3 regions of the Nonomuraea sp. NPDC001831 genome follow, and region 2 is predicted to be linked to each of the others. Evidence: riboswitches for the same ligand, from Rfam matches in the RefSeq annotation. Region 2 holds a riboswitch; each other region holds the start of a gene.
The links. Region 2 has a riboswitch for cyclic di-AMP ahead of ACFYYW_RS14270 (CHAP domain-containing protein). Riboswitches for the same ligand answer to the same signal wherever they lie in the genome.
Positions count from the first base shown of each region.

Region 1 (4,611 bases), on a different contig from region 2:
GCCCAGGCGAGCAGCGGGCCGAGGAACGGGAGCCAGCTCAGGATGTAGCCGCCCCAGGTGACGCCGGCACGCTTGATCGCCAGGTCGGACGTGAGCCCGCCCGGAGGAAGGGCCTGGCCCACCGGCACGACCTTGATCCCCATGACCATCTTGCCGACCGTCTGGCCGTTCATCTTCGTCAGGAAGAACTCGTAGCACACCCAGATGGCGGTCGTCACGATCGACGACAGGAGGGCGATGACGAAGGGTGACAGGAGGCCGGAGGTCAGGCCGGTCGCCGAGTCGTAACCGACCGCGAGCAGGCCCAGGATGAGGCTGACCACGACGTTCACGATGCCGAGGATGACGCCGTCGATGATCCTCGCGACCAGACGCTGCCACCACTCCGCCAGAGGAGCCGGCGCGCCCGGGGGCTGCACGCCGACGGGCTGACCGTAGGGCTGGCCGTAGCCGGGCTGGCCGTAGGGCTGCGACTGCTGCTGCTGGCCGTATGCCTGGCCGTACTGCTGCTGGTCGCCGTACTGCTGGCCGTAACCCTGTTGCTGGTCGCCGTACTGCTGCTGGGCGTAGCCGCCCTGCTGGCCGTACTGGGCGTCCTGGCCGTAGCCCTGCTGCTGGCCGTAGTCGGGTTGCGACTGCTGCCCGTAGCCCTGCTGGCCGTACTGGGCCTCCTGGCCGTAACCCTGCTGGCCCGACGCGGCCTGCTGGCCGTAGCCGGGCTGGGCGTACTGCTGGCCGGAGGACTGCGGCTGCTGGCCGTAGCCCTGCTGGCCCGAGGCGGCCTGCTGGCCGTACTGGGCGTCCTGGCCGTAGCCCTGCTGCTGGCCGTAGTCGGGCTGGGACTGCGGCTGCTGGCCGTACTGGGGTTGCTGGCCGTAGCCCTGCTGACCCGCGGCGGCCTGCTGGCCGTAGCCCTGCTGGCCGTACTGGGCGTCCTGGCCGTAACCCTGCTGACCCGGCGTGGCCTGCTGGCCGTAGCCGGGCTGGGCGTACTGCTGGCCCGAGGCGGGCTGCTGGCCGTAACCCTGCTGGCCGTACTGGGCGTCCTGGCCGTAGCCGGGCTGCGTGTACTGCTGGCCGGAGGACTGCGGCTGCTGGCCGTAACCCTGCTGACCCGAGCCGGCCTGCTGGCCGTACTGGGCCTCCTGGCCGTAGCCCGGCTGGGTGTACTGCTGGCCGGAGGACTGCGGCTGCTGACCGTAACCCTGCTGCTGGCCGTAACCCTGCTGGCCCGAGGCGGCCTGCTGGCCGTACTGGGGCTGCTGGCCGTAGCCCTGCTGCTGGCCGTACTGCTGCTGTTGCTGGCCGTACTGCTGTTGCTGGCCATAGCCCTGTTGCTGCTGCTGACCGTATGGGGGCTGGCCGAAGGCATCGTCCGCCCGGTAGCCGACCACAGTCACGTCCGGGTCGGGCTCACCGGGCCGACGGCCGTGGTGCTGCCCGTACTCGGGGTTCTCGCCGGAATCGTCCTGTGGGTACGGCGGCTGTCCGGTGCTCACCGTGTCACCTCGCTTCGAGTGCGCATGTGGCACGTGTCAGGACACATGCCTGTGCTGCCCAACGTATCGACATAGGTATCAACAATCACCTTTCCAAGTGGTCAAGGTCCGCGTCACCCGATGTCAGATGCAGCAGCATGCGGGTGTTGCCAAGGGTGTTCGGTTTGACGTGTTCCAGATCAAGGAACTCCGCCACACCCTCGTCGTACGAGGCCAGCAACTCGGCGTAGACCTCGGGTGAGACCGGGGTGCCCTGGATGGGGCGGAAACCGTGCCTCGCGAAGAAGTCGACCTCAAAAGTCAGACAGAATACACGCCGCAGCCCCAGATCCTTCGCCTGCCGGACGAGTGCCGAGACGATCCGCCGCCCCACACCCAGCCCCCGGCACGCGGGATCGACGGCCACCGTACGGACCTCGGCGAGGTCCTCCCACAGCACGTGGAGCGCGCCGCAGCCGACGACCTCCCCGTCCCGCTCGGCCACCCAGAACTCCTGGACGTCCTCGTACAGCGTGACCGTGGCCTTCTCCAGGAGCCGCGGACCCGCGCCCGCGTAGGTATCCACGAGACGCCTGATCGCACGCACGTCGGGCGTGCGGGCACGCCTGACCACGACCGCGGTCTCGGGGACTGCCACTTCGGCCACCTGCTCCATGGCTCTCCAGGGTACAGATCTCATTACGGCTCGGCCCTAAATCCCACGTCTCGGGCATCTCATCACATCCCGTGGTCGGGTGAACACGAGCCGACTTGGAGCTTTCCTCCAGACCTCAGCGCCCCGAATGCTGGACAAAAGGTGCAGAAGCCCGCTTCCGTACGGCTACCCACGAGATCACCTTGTGACCCTTCAGTTGTGAAACCTCTACAGACTCGGCAGTTCCGGTTGAGCGTGAACCCGGAGTGCATTAGTGTCCAGCGACGATGTTCTCCGCGTAATGCGCGCGGAAAGACACGCCCAATTCCCGCAAGGGAAGCCGGGGAACCAACGGCGGCGAGCAGCCAGCGCCGCCACTTGGGGTGAATCCGACCATCTCGGTAGGGCTGCTCCGGCCCGAACCCGTCAGCTAACCCGGCCGGCGTCGATGAGAGGAGCTCGGTTGGTGAAGCGGACGCTCGACCGCTCGGGGAAGACGGGGGGCAGGCACGCCCGCCCCCAGGAACAGGCCAGGCGCGCACGCCGCCTCGGCGTCATCGGCGTCACCGTCGCCGCGATGCTGTTCGCCGTCCCCGTCGGTTCCGCCGCCGCCGACCCGAAGCCGTCGCTCTCCGAGCTCTCCGACCAGGTGGAGAAGCTGCACGAAGAGATCGAGACGCTGGCCGAGCAGTACAACGAGCAGCGCGAACGGCTGAAGGCCGCGCAGAAGGCCAACGACTCCGCCCAGAAGATCCTGGCCACCAGCGAGTCCGACCTGGCCGCCAGGCGCGCCAGGGCCTCGCTGCTCGCCCAGAACGCCTACATCACCGGCGGCCTGGACAAAGCCCTGGCCTTCGCCCAGTCCGGCGACCCCGAGACCTTCCTCGACCGGGCCGCGACCACGTACGCGCTCGAACAGCAGCAGGGCGAGGAGGTCAACCAGCTCGCCAAGGCCATGGAGGCCGCCGAGCGGGCCAGGGCCGGCGCGAAGACCCGCATCGCCGAGGTCCAGAAGATCGTCACCGATCTGGAGGCCAAGCGCTCGAAGATCACCAAGCTGGTCACCAAGGTGGAGAGCAACCTCTACCGGCGGGCCATGGGCGAGGCCGGCCGTCCCGGCACCCGGGCCGTACGCGTCAACCTGCCGGTCATCGGCGACGGCAAGGCGGCCCAGGCCGTCAAGTGGGCCCTCACCCAGCAGCTCAAGCCGTACGTGTGGGGCGCCGAAGGGCCGCGCTCCTACGACTGCTCCGGCCTGGTGATGGCCGCCTACCAGCGCGTGGGCATCTCGCTCCCCCACTACACCGGCGACCAGTGGACGGCCGGCACGCACGTCAGCCGTGACCAGCTGCGCCCCGGCGACCTGGTGTTCTTCTACAGCGACCTGCACCACGTCGGCATCTACATCGGCGGCGGCATGATGGTCCACGCCCCGCGCACGGGTGACGTCGTGCGGGTCGCCCCGATCGGCGGGCGGCCGTTCGCCGGCGGCGTGCGCATCGCGGACTGACCGGCGCCCCACACCACCCGGCGCCACATCGCCCAGCCCCACATCGCCCAGCCCCACACCGCCCAGCGCCACTTCATCCAGCGCTGCTTCGCCCGGCGCCGACAGGTGAGCGCCGCCAGATGAGCGCCGCTAGATGAGCTGGCGGCGCGCCGCCCATGCCACGGCCTCGATCGCCGTGGCCACGCCGATGCGGTCGCAGATGCCCCTCAGCCTGCGCCGTACGGTCCGTCCGCTGATGTCCAGCCGCCTGCCGACCCGATCGACGGTCACCCCCCTGGCCAGCTCGGCCAGTAACGCCAAATCCGCGTGGCTCAGCTCAACGCCTTCTGTGAGCACATCCACCGGGAGCCCTCCCCCCAACAGCAGAACTCGGACCTTTCAGGCGAAGCAAAGCCGCTCGTCTCGGTGAAGGTAAACGCATCGCGGAAAGGTCGTCAAGCGCGACAATCGGCGCCCTTGACCAGTGCTATTGACATGATCACTTATATGTGACGTACTCCGCATATGTCGGCACGCCGTGATCAGCTATGAACGGTCCAAACGATCAATTCGGCGGCCCGGTTCCACCTCCGATGAGCGCCACCGACGTGCTGGGTTTTGATCCCTCGGATCCGCAATTTGTGCGCGATCCGTACGTCCGATATCGCGAGCTGCGAGCCGCCGGGCCGATCTTCAGAACGCGCGGCGGGCTGCTCGTCGTGACCACGTACGAGTTGTGCGCGGCCGTGTTGCGCGACCCCGGGTTCGGTCACGGAACGTCCCCGCCCGCGCAGGAAGAGCCAGGTCAGCCCGGCAGGTCGTTCCTGCTCATGGACCCACCCGATCACACCCGGTTGCGTGCTCTGGTCAGCCGCGCGTTCACGCCGCGCATGGTGGCCCGCCTCAGGCCGCGGATCGAGGCGATCACCGCCGACCTGATCGGACGGCTGCCGGAGGAGGCGGAGCTGATTTCCGGCTTCGCGTACCCG
Region 1 covers NZ_JBIATU010000012.1:130,943-135,553, forward strand. Annotated here, with positions in the region: gene ACFYYW_RS33010 (RDD family protein) at 1-1,499, opposite strand, end outside; gene ACFYYW_RS33015 (amino-acid N-acetyltransferase) at 1,585-2,154, opposite strand; cyclic di-AMP (ydaO/yuaA leader) riboswitch at 2,442-2,593, shown strand; gene ACFYYW_RS33020 (NlpC/P60 family protein) at 2,600-3,643, shown strand; gene ACFYYW_RS33025 (LuxR C-terminal-related transcriptional regulator) at 3,773-3,985, opposite strand; gene ACFYYW_RS33030 (cytochrome P450) at 4,264-4,611, shown strand, end outside.
Region 1: linked by a shared signal. The riboswitch ahead of ACFYYW_RS33020 (NlpC/P60 family protein) and the one ahead of ACFYYW_RS14270 (CHAP domain-containing protein) in region 2 are both predicted to bind cyclic di-AMP.

Region 2 (4,611 bases):
CGGGACGGGCGGGCGGGTCATGGGCTGTCCTCTCCGATCGAGAGAACGGTCGTTCTCCCGGCTTGTGCGATAGCGTAGAGAACGAGCGTTCTCCGCGGCAAGCACCTGGAGGGGTGTCATGGATCACGAGCAGCGGTTGCTGGACGCCGCCGGCGACCTCTTCTACCGCCGCGGCGTGCAGGCGGTCGGCATGGACGAGATCCGGGCCGCCTCCGGAGTCTCGCTGAAACGCCTCTACCAGTGTTTCCCGTCGAAGGAGGCGCTGGTCGTGGCCTATCTGCGGCGGCGCGACGAACGCTGGATGGCCTCGCTCACCGCGTACGTGGCGGGCGCCGGCGACCGCGTCCCGGCGGTCTTCGCGTGGCTGGAACGCTGGTTCACCGAGGACGACTTCCGCGGCTGCGGGTTCGCCAACGCCTTCGCCGAGCTGGGCGCCGGTTCGGCCGCCGTCCGCATGGCGGTGCGCGAGCACAAGGAGCGCCTGCGCGCCTACCTGCGCACGCTCGCCGAGGAGGCGGGAGCCGGCGACCCCGGCCTGCTCGCCGAGCAGCTGCTCACCCTGATCGACGGCGCCACGGTGACCGCGATGATCTCCGGGGAGCCGGCCGCGGCCCGCTCGGCCGGACAGGCCGCGGCGGTTCTGGTCCACCAGCATCGGCGGCCCTGAGACGCGAAAGAGCGCACTCCCCGCGGGGAGTGCGCTCTTCGGCAGAGCAGGATCAGGCGGCGTAGGACGGGTAGCCGTAGCCGACGACCTGCGAGGTCGGGCGGACGCGCTGCTCGACCTTGCCGTTGCCGGTGTTGCCCTCGATCGTGGAGATCGTGCCGTCGCCGTTGTCCTTGACGACGAAGCCGACGTGCTGGATGTCGTTCAGGCTCTTGCTGCCGCTCCAGGAGAAGAAGACGACGGCGCCCGGCCTGGCCTCGGTGCCCCAGCGGTCGTTGGCGGCGAACCACTTGGCGTGGGTCACGGTGTAGGCGTCCCAGCCGACCTGCGGGCGGGCGCCGGTCTGCTCGCCGACCCAGGAGACGAACATCGAGCACCAGGGGGCGTTCAGGTACATGGCGCGGTTGCCGCCGTCGCGGGCGGCGGTCTCGGCGGCGCGCTGGGAGTCGGCGTACCACTTCTGGAACTTGGTGCCGCCGCCGTTGGCGTCCTCGGAGGTGCCGACCTGGGCGCGGGCCGTGGCCAGCACCTGGGCGGCGGTGACGTTGACCTTGCCCTTGGCGCTCTCGTCGGCGGCGCGGTTCTGCGCGACGCGCGGCTGGGCGGCCACGCCGGCGACCTTGGCGGTCTGGGTTGCGGTGTGGGCGGTGGCGTGGGTGGCGTCGGCGTTCACTGCCGCGTGCGTGCCGAGCACGCCGGCGACGGCGGTCGCGCCGAGAGCGATCTTGGCGAGGTCGAGCTTGTAGGCACGGTGAAGACGGTGCTTGGCCATGAGGGTGTTACTCCTTGAGCTTCCGTGCCGCTTGCCGGGTTAGCTGACGGGTTCGGGCGGGAAGCTGCCCTACGGCACCACGGTGCCGATTCACCCCATTGGACACATGGGTCCCCGGTTCCGCGCACAGGCGGATTCAGCGGTCTCTTGGTCAGGCAAAGGGCTGACGCATCGTCTTCCCGGGCCCAGGAAAGGGCCTGAAGGTATATGTGCGACGCCCGGACGCGGAGATGTCCGCATCGATTCTGTACAACACGGGTCCCGCTTGGGTAATTCCCAGGCAATGCCATCCCTACCTGGGACGACTCCCCGTTCGGCTGGGTACAACCAAGCTACCCGGCGAGTAATTCCCCGGCAAATGGCGGCAATAATTTCGACGCTGCGTGCGAGAAACGCTACGCGCCGAATCGGTTCACGCCACGTGCGCCTTTATCGCCACGCTCGTGAGCGCCAGCAACAATTCCAGATCGGGCTCGGCGTCGACCTGCACGGCGACCCAGGCGCCGTCGCGGCAGGCATGGACCTGGTCGCACGCCCCCAGATACGGCTCCAGGCGGCCGATGGCGGGGGCGGTGAGCCGTACGTGGATCTCGTCCCGGCCGGCCAGGCGCAGGATCTCGGTTCCGTGTACGGCGAAGGCGACCTGCTGACCGGTGCCGCTGACGTTCAGCGACGGCCAGGACCGTAACTCCGCGACCGCGCGGGCCACGTAGGGTCCGCGTCGCGTGGGCGTCCGCCGCCAGGCGGAGATTCCTGCCACGCTCCCATGCTGAGCCACGGCTCACCCCGCCGTCAGCCCCCGTTCCGGAACCGTTATCCCCTCGTGAACGGGCGTGTCCGGGGTCTGACCGGCACGGTTACGGACACCTGACCGATACGTATTGACGCTCCCCCAGGCAGCGGCTACCGTCGATTCACAACTTAAAGGAAACTTTCCTAATAGTTTCCCCAGAAGTCTCCCATCCCACTCCCCACACACCCCCCAACGGATGTCGGAGCGACATGAAACACACCATTCTGAGCAAGGTCCTGGCGGGAATGGCGGCATTGGCCCTGCCCCTCACCGCGGCCGTGGCCGTCCCGACGCTCGCCTCCGCCAGCACGGTGGCGTACGCGGCGGCCTGGGCCCCGTGGACCGCCTACACGGCGGGCACGGTCGTCACCTACAACGGCGTGGACTACGTCTGCCTCCAGGCGCACACCTCGCAGCCCGGCTGGGAGCCGCCGAACGTGGCGGCGCTGTGGAAGGTCTCCGGCGGCGGCGGCACCGACACGACCGCGCCGTCGGTGCCGGGCAACCTGCGCTCGACCGGCGTCACGGACACGAGCGTGGCCCTGGCCTGGAACGCCTCCACCGACAACGTGGCCGTGACCGGCTACGAGGTCTACCGGGGCGGCACCCTGGTCACCACTGTCACCGGCACCACGTACAACGACAGCGGCCTCAGCGCCAACACGTCCTACACCTACACCGTGCGCGCGCGTGACGCGGCCGGCAACCGCTCGGCCGACAGCAACCAGATCTCCGCGACGACCACCGGCGGCGGTGGCGGCGACGACAAGACCCCGCCGTCGGTGCCCGGCAACCTGCGCTCGACCGGCGTCAGCAACAACAGCGTCGCGCTGGCCTGGAACGCCTCCACCGACAACGTGGCGGTCACCGGCTACGAGGTCTACCGCGGCGGCACCCTGGTCACCACTGTCACCGGCACCACGTACAACGACAGCGGCCTCAGCGCCAACACGTCCTACACCTACACCGTGCGCGCGCGTGACGCGGCCGGCAACCGCTCGGCCGACAGCAACCAGATCACCGCGACCACCACGGGCGGCGGCGGTGGCGGCGGCAACAAGGTGCTGGGCTACTTCGTCCAGTGGGGCGTCTACCAGCGCGGCTACCACGTCAAGAACATCGACACCAGCGGCTCGGCGGCCAAGCTGACCCACATCAACTACGCGTTCGGCAACGTGCAGAACGGGCAGTGCACGATCGGCGACAGCTACGCCGACTACGACCGCTTCTACCAGGCGGGCGAGAGCGTCGACGGCGTCGCCGACACCTGGGACAACGGCGCGCTGCGCGGCAGCTTCAACCAGCTGCGCAAGCTGAAGAAGAAGTACCCCAACCTGAAGGTGCTCTTCTCCTTCGGCGGCTGGACCTGGTCCGGCGGCTTCGGCCAGGCGGCGCAGAACCCGACGGCCTTCGCCGACTCCTGCTACAAGCTGGTGGAGGACCCCCGCTGGGCCGACGTCTTCGACGGCATCGACATCGACTGGGAGTACCCGAACGCCTGCGGCCTGACCTGTGACACCAGCGGCGCGGCGGCGTTCAAGAACGTGATGTCCGCGCTGCGCTCGCGCTTCGGCGCGAACAACCTGGTCACCGCGGCCATCACCGCGGACGGCAACGACGGCGGCAAGATCGACGCGGCCGACTACGGCGGCGCCGCCCAGTACGTCGACTGGTACAACGTCATGACGTACGACTTCTTCGGCGGCTGGGACGCGAAGGGCCCGACCGCCCCGCACTCGCCGCTCACCACCTGGGACAAGATCCCGGTCCCCGGCTTCTACACCGACAACGCCATCCAGAAGCTCAAGAGCAAGGGCGTCCCGGCCGCCAAGCTGCTGCTCGGCATCGGCTTCTACGGCCGCGGCTGGACCGGCGTGACCCAGGCCGCGCCCGGCGGCACGGCGACCGGCCCGGCGCCCGGCACGTACGAGCAGGGCATCGAGGACTACAAGGTCATCAAGACCCGCTGCCCGTCCACCGGCACGGTCGCGGGCACGGCCTACGCCTACTGCGGCAACCAGTGGTGGAGCTACGACACGCCGAGCACCATCGGCGGCAAGATGAGTTACTCGAAGAACCAGGGCCTCGGCGGCGCGTTCTTCTGGGAGCTCAGCGGTGACACCACCAACGCCGAACTCCTCACGGCCATGAAGAACGGCCTCGGATAAGTTCCTCGGATAAGTTCGCACGTCAGGGGCCGGTCCCGGGTTTCGGGGCCGGCCCTTCGCCGTGCCCGGCGCGCCGCAGGACAGAACGCGGACGCCTTGGGAGAAGCTGGTCACCGGGGGGTGAACGACGATTCTCTGGGGTGGCGGGCACAGGCGGCCCTTCTTCACGACACCGGTGTTCCTGGTCGGCCTGATCGGGATCACCGTGCTG
Region 2 covers NZ_JBIATU010000003.1:766,406-771,016, forward strand. Annotated here, with positions in the region: gene ACFYYW_RS14260 (DUF1348 family protein) at 1-21, opposite strand, end outside; gene ACFYYW_RS14265 (TetR/AcrR family transcriptional regulator) at 119-667, shown strand; gene ACFYYW_RS14270 (CHAP domain-containing protein) at 720-1,439, opposite strand; cyclic di-AMP (ydaO/yuaA leader) riboswitch at 1,454-1,591, opposite strand; gene ACFYYW_RS14275 (luciferase family protein) at 1,852-2,199, opposite strand; gene ACFYYW_RS14280 (glycosyl hydrolase family 18 protein) at 2,442-4,400, shown strand; gene ACFYYW_RS14285 (PP2C family protein-serine/threonine phosphatase) at 4,576-4,611, shown strand, end outside.

Region 3 (4,611 bases), 570 kb from region 2:
GATCGAAACCGCCCGCGCCGACCTGGAGCAGTCCGCCGTGGCGGCCGAGGGGTCCGAGCGCGAGGAGGCCGTGACGCGGCTGCGCGAGCAGCTCGCCGCCCAGAAGAGCGCCGCCAAGGAGGAGGCCGACCGGCTGCGCGAGCAGATCAAGGCGGCCCGCGCCGAGAACTCCGACCTGCGGCGCAAGCTCCACGACGCCCGCGAGCGGGCCAAGGCCGCCACCCGCAGGGCCGAGGAGATGGAACAGGCCGCCGACGACGCCCGGCACGCCGCCTCCACCGCCGGCAACGCGGGCGAGGCCGAGCTGCGCCGCCTGCGCGAGCGCCTGGCCGACGTGGAGAGGCAGCTCGAAGCCTCCCGCCGGGCCGCCCGCGAGGGCCGCAGCATCGAGGACGCCCGCATCAGGGTGCTGCTCGACGCCCTGCAGGACGCCTCGGCCGGGCTGCGCAGGGAGCTGGCGCTGCCCACCACGATCAGCAGGCCCGCCGACTCGGTCGCGGCCAGCACCGGCGAGCGTCCCGGGGTGCGCGGCGTGCCCGCGCGGGCCCTGGCCGACGACGACCCCCAGCTCCTCGACCAGCTCCTGGCACTGCCGCAGGTGCACCTGATCATCGACGGCTACAACGTCACGAAGACCGGCTACGGCACGCTCACCCTCGCCGACCAGCGCAACCGGCTGATGACCGGCCTCGGCGGGCTGGTCGCCCAGACCCGCGTCGAGGTGACGGTGGTCTTCGACGGCGCCGAGCTCAACGCGCCGGTGCAGGTGGTGGCGCCGCGCGGGGTGCGGGTGCTCTTCAGCGCGCCGGGGGAGATCGCCGACGACCTCATCCGCCAGCTCGTCCGGGCCGAGCCGCCCGGCCGGGCCATCGCCGTCGTCTCCTCCGACCGCGAGGTGGCCGAGTCCGTACGCCGGATGGGCGCCAGACCGGTTCCGTCCGGTCTGCTGCTGCGCCGGTTGGGCCGCGCATAAGTTACGAATTAGCACTATTGGCGAGACGCCACCCGCCACTTCTGTACTATTTCGCCCCAGGTGTAATCCCTGGGAGGCGACGCTGTGAGGTTTGGCCGGGTGGCGGTGGCCGCGGGTCTCGCGATCGGACTGATGACGGTCCCGATGGGTGCGGCGCTCGCTGATCCCAAGCCCACTCTCAAACAGGCCAAGGCCAAGCTGGACAAGCTCAACGACAAGGCCGACAAGGTCGTCGACCGGTACAACACGGCGACCGAGAACTACAAGAAGGCCAAGGACGCCTACACCAGGCTGAACGACCGCTACAAGCAGAAGCTGCAGACGGTCGCCGACCTCCGCGCCGAGATCATCAAGGTGGCGGTGGACTCGTACAAGCTGGGCGGGGACGTCACCTCCCTGCCTGGCATGGTCGGCGTCAACGACCCCGAGAATCTGCTGGCCGGGCTGGCCATGGCCGGGCAGCTCTCGCGCGAGCGGCTGGAGAAGCTGGCCGCGTTCGACCGGGAGAACAAGGGGCTCAAGGCCGAGCGCGACAACGCCGAGACCGCGCTGGCCGACGCCGACAAGGAGCGGGACGCCGTCCAGAAGGAGCGGGCCGAGGTGCTGAAGCTGGTCGGCCAGCAGAAGAAGCTCCTGGACAAGCTGGGGGCCTACAACCCGGGCAACCCCAACAGCACCGGCATCAAGTACACCGGTCCCGCCTCGGGCAGCGCGGCCGCCGTGCTCAACTTCGCCTTCGCCCAGGTCGGCAAGCCGTACATCTTCGGCGGCACGGGCCCGCGCGGCTACGACTGCTCAGGGCTGACCCAGGCCGCCTGGCGCGCCGCCGGCGTCTCGCTGCCGCGTACGACCTGGCAGCAGTGGGCCTGGGGCGCGAGCCGCAAGGTGGACCTCAAGGACCTCCAGCCGGGGGACCTGATCTTCAGCGAGGGGCTCGGGCACGTCAGCATCTACGCGGGCGGCGGCAAGATCGTCCACGCGCCGCAGACGGGTGACGTCGTCAAGGTCGTCCGCCTCGCCGACTACGGCCGCCCTCTCGTCGGAGCCATCCGCCCCTGACTCGGCCCCGCCCGAACCGGTGTGCGTGACCCCTGAGGCGAATGGGACAAATGGGGCGAAAGCGCCCTGACAATCAGGTGTGCCGGGAAGTGTGAGAAGGGTCACAAATCTGTAACGGAACCCTCGGTTCCAGCAGCGGTTTCACCCTTGACTCCTGTCCTTATCTGATCTTTACAGGCCGTGTCTCCCTTTGCCAAATCTTGACCCCTCGGCGTAGTTTCTGGCGTCGCGGTCAGCAAGCCATGCGCACCGCGGATCGACATCGGAACCCCGATGCGGACCAGAGAGAAATCCAGCGGTCGCCGCCGATATCCCCGTTCAGGCACAACATCGGGTGGCGACCTGCCGAGTCCGTGCAGCCAGGAGGCACGGAGCCGGGGACCCAAAGATCCCGTCATCCCCCGGGATCAGGGGTGAATCGGCGCGTCATCGCGCCGTAGGGCGACTTCCAGGCCCGAATCCGTCAGCTAACCCGGTAGGCGTTCGTGGAAGACACAAGGAGAAATCCTGTCTACCTCCCTGCATAACCCCCGTCTGTCCCGTCTCGCCCTGAGGGGCGTCGCACTCACGATGACCGTGACGGCCGGAGGTGCGGTTCTCCATGCCGTACCGGCCGGGGCGCAGACGGTGAGCGAATCGGCCGTCAGGCTCACCGCGGTGTCCAGCACCGCCAAGGCGGCCACTGCGAAGTCGGCCAAGTCGGCGAAGACCGTCAGGTCCGCGAAGTCGGCGAAGGCCGCGCGGCAGGCGTCGAAGGCCCGCAGGGCCGTCGCCGTCGCCAAGCATCAGGTCGGCGACCCGTACCGGTACGGGGCCACGGGCCCTGGTGCGTTCGACTGCTCCGGACTCGTCCAGTACGCCTGGAAGAAGGCCGGAGTACGACTCCCGCGCGTGACGAACAGCCAGTTCGCCCGCATCAAGCGGAAGGTCTCCTGGCGCAATCTCAAGCCGGGCGACCTGATGTTCTTCAACGGGCTGGGCCACGTCGGCATGTACGTCGGCCACGGCAAGATGGTCCATTCGCCGCGGACCGGCGAACGGGTGCGCATCGACAAACTGGGCGGATGGCGGAAGTCGTCGTTCGTCGGCGCGGTGCGTCCCGGCGCGTGACAACGGGCCCCGCCCGGACCCTCCCCGGTCCGGGCCGGGGCCTGTCGCATGCCCGGGCCCGTGAAGGGCTGGTCTCGTAAAGGGCTCGTCTCGTGAAGGGGCTGGTCTCGTGAAGGGGCCGGGAGGGGTGTGGGCCTACTAGCATCGGGCCGTGTCCTCGCAGGTGCGTCCGTCCCTCCGTGGTCCGCGCCTGCTCCTTTCGGTCCTGCTGGCGGCGGCTCTCGTGGTCGCCGACGCGCCGCCCGCCGCCGTCCTGCCCGCCGGGGCGCGCGGGTTGTGGAGCGACGGCGGTCAGGTGGCCCGCGGCGCACGGTCCGTGGTCGTGGGGCATCGCGCCGACCCCGGCGTGCTCGCCGATCTGGCCCGCCGCGCGGACCTCGCCGGAGCGCGGGTGTCCGCGGTGCTCGGCCGGCCGGTACGCGCGCTGGTCGTCGTGCCGGACTCCGACGCGGAGGCGGCCGGGCTGGCGGGCACGGGCCCGCTGGACGGGCTGGCCGCGGTGGCCGACGGCGCCAGGGTGATCGTCGTGCCGGGCTCCTTCGCCCGGCTCACCCCCACGGGACGCGACGTCGTCCTCACCCATGAGCTCACCCACGTCGCCGCGGGCACCGACCGGCTGCCCGTCTGGCTCTACGAGGGGTTCGCCGACTACGTGGCCTACCGCGACGCCGGGCTCCCCGTCGGGACGGCCGCCGCCGAACTGGCCGCCGACGTACGGGCCGGCCGACTGCCGAGCGAGTTGCCCGGACCTGCGGCTTTCGCCCCCACGGCGGCCGACCCCGGACGGCTCGCGCGGGCGTACCAGGAGGCCTGGATGGCGTGTCGCTTCCTCGCAGACCGGTTCGGTGACGGGACCCTGGTACGGCTCTACCGTGATGCCCGCGTGGCCGGCGTCGATCAGGCGCTCGCCTCCGTGGGGCTCACCGCCGAGACACTGGCGGCACGGTGGCGCGAGTACGTACGAGAGCAGCTCGCGTGAAGGGGAGGCAGATGAGCGAGCGGAACGACCCGCCCCGGGAAGGGGACGAGCCCGCCGGAGCGGTCGCCGGAGTGGCCGACGAGCCCGGCACGGCGGCGCACGGCGGAGGTGTGGCCATCAGGGACGACGGCGGAGACCGGCCCGGCGACGGTGCGCCGCAGGAGCCGTCCGGCACCAACGAGCCCCCCGAATCCCCGGGACACCCCGACGACCCGGACGATCCGGACGCCCGCCCGGACGCCCGCCCCGACGCGGACGCCGACCCCGACACCGAGGACCCCCGTCACCCCCAGCCCCCCACCCCCGACGACCGCCCCCACGCGACCCGCGCCGACGCCCCCGCCGCCGACGCCTCGGCCCCCGCGCAGGCCGCCGAGGGCACGGACGACCCCGCAGCCCCGCTCGCCGCGGACGCCGGCCCCCGTCCGGGAACCGGCAAGCTGACGGGAACGGCGGAGCACCTGATCGCCCGCGAACGCCAACGCGCGGA
Region 3 covers NZ_JBIATU010000003.1:200,969-205,579, reverse strand. Annotated here, with positions in the region: gene ACFYYW_RS11935 (NYN domain-containing protein) at 1-973, shown strand, start outside; gene ACFYYW_RS11930 (NlpC/P60 family protein) at 1,106-2,032, shown strand; cyclic di-AMP (ydaO/yuaA leader) riboswitch at 2,366-2,529, shown strand; gene ACFYYW_RS11925 (C40 family peptidase) at 2,660-3,142, shown strand; gene ACFYYW_RS11920 (hypothetical protein) at 3,294-4,121, shown strand; gene ACFYYW_RS11915 (M48 family metallopeptidase) at 4,133-4,611, shown strand, end outside.
Region 3: linked by a shared signal. The riboswitch ahead of ACFYYW_RS11925 (C40 family peptidase) and the one ahead of ACFYYW_RS14270 (CHAP domain-containing protein) in region 2 are both predicted to bind cyclic di-AMP.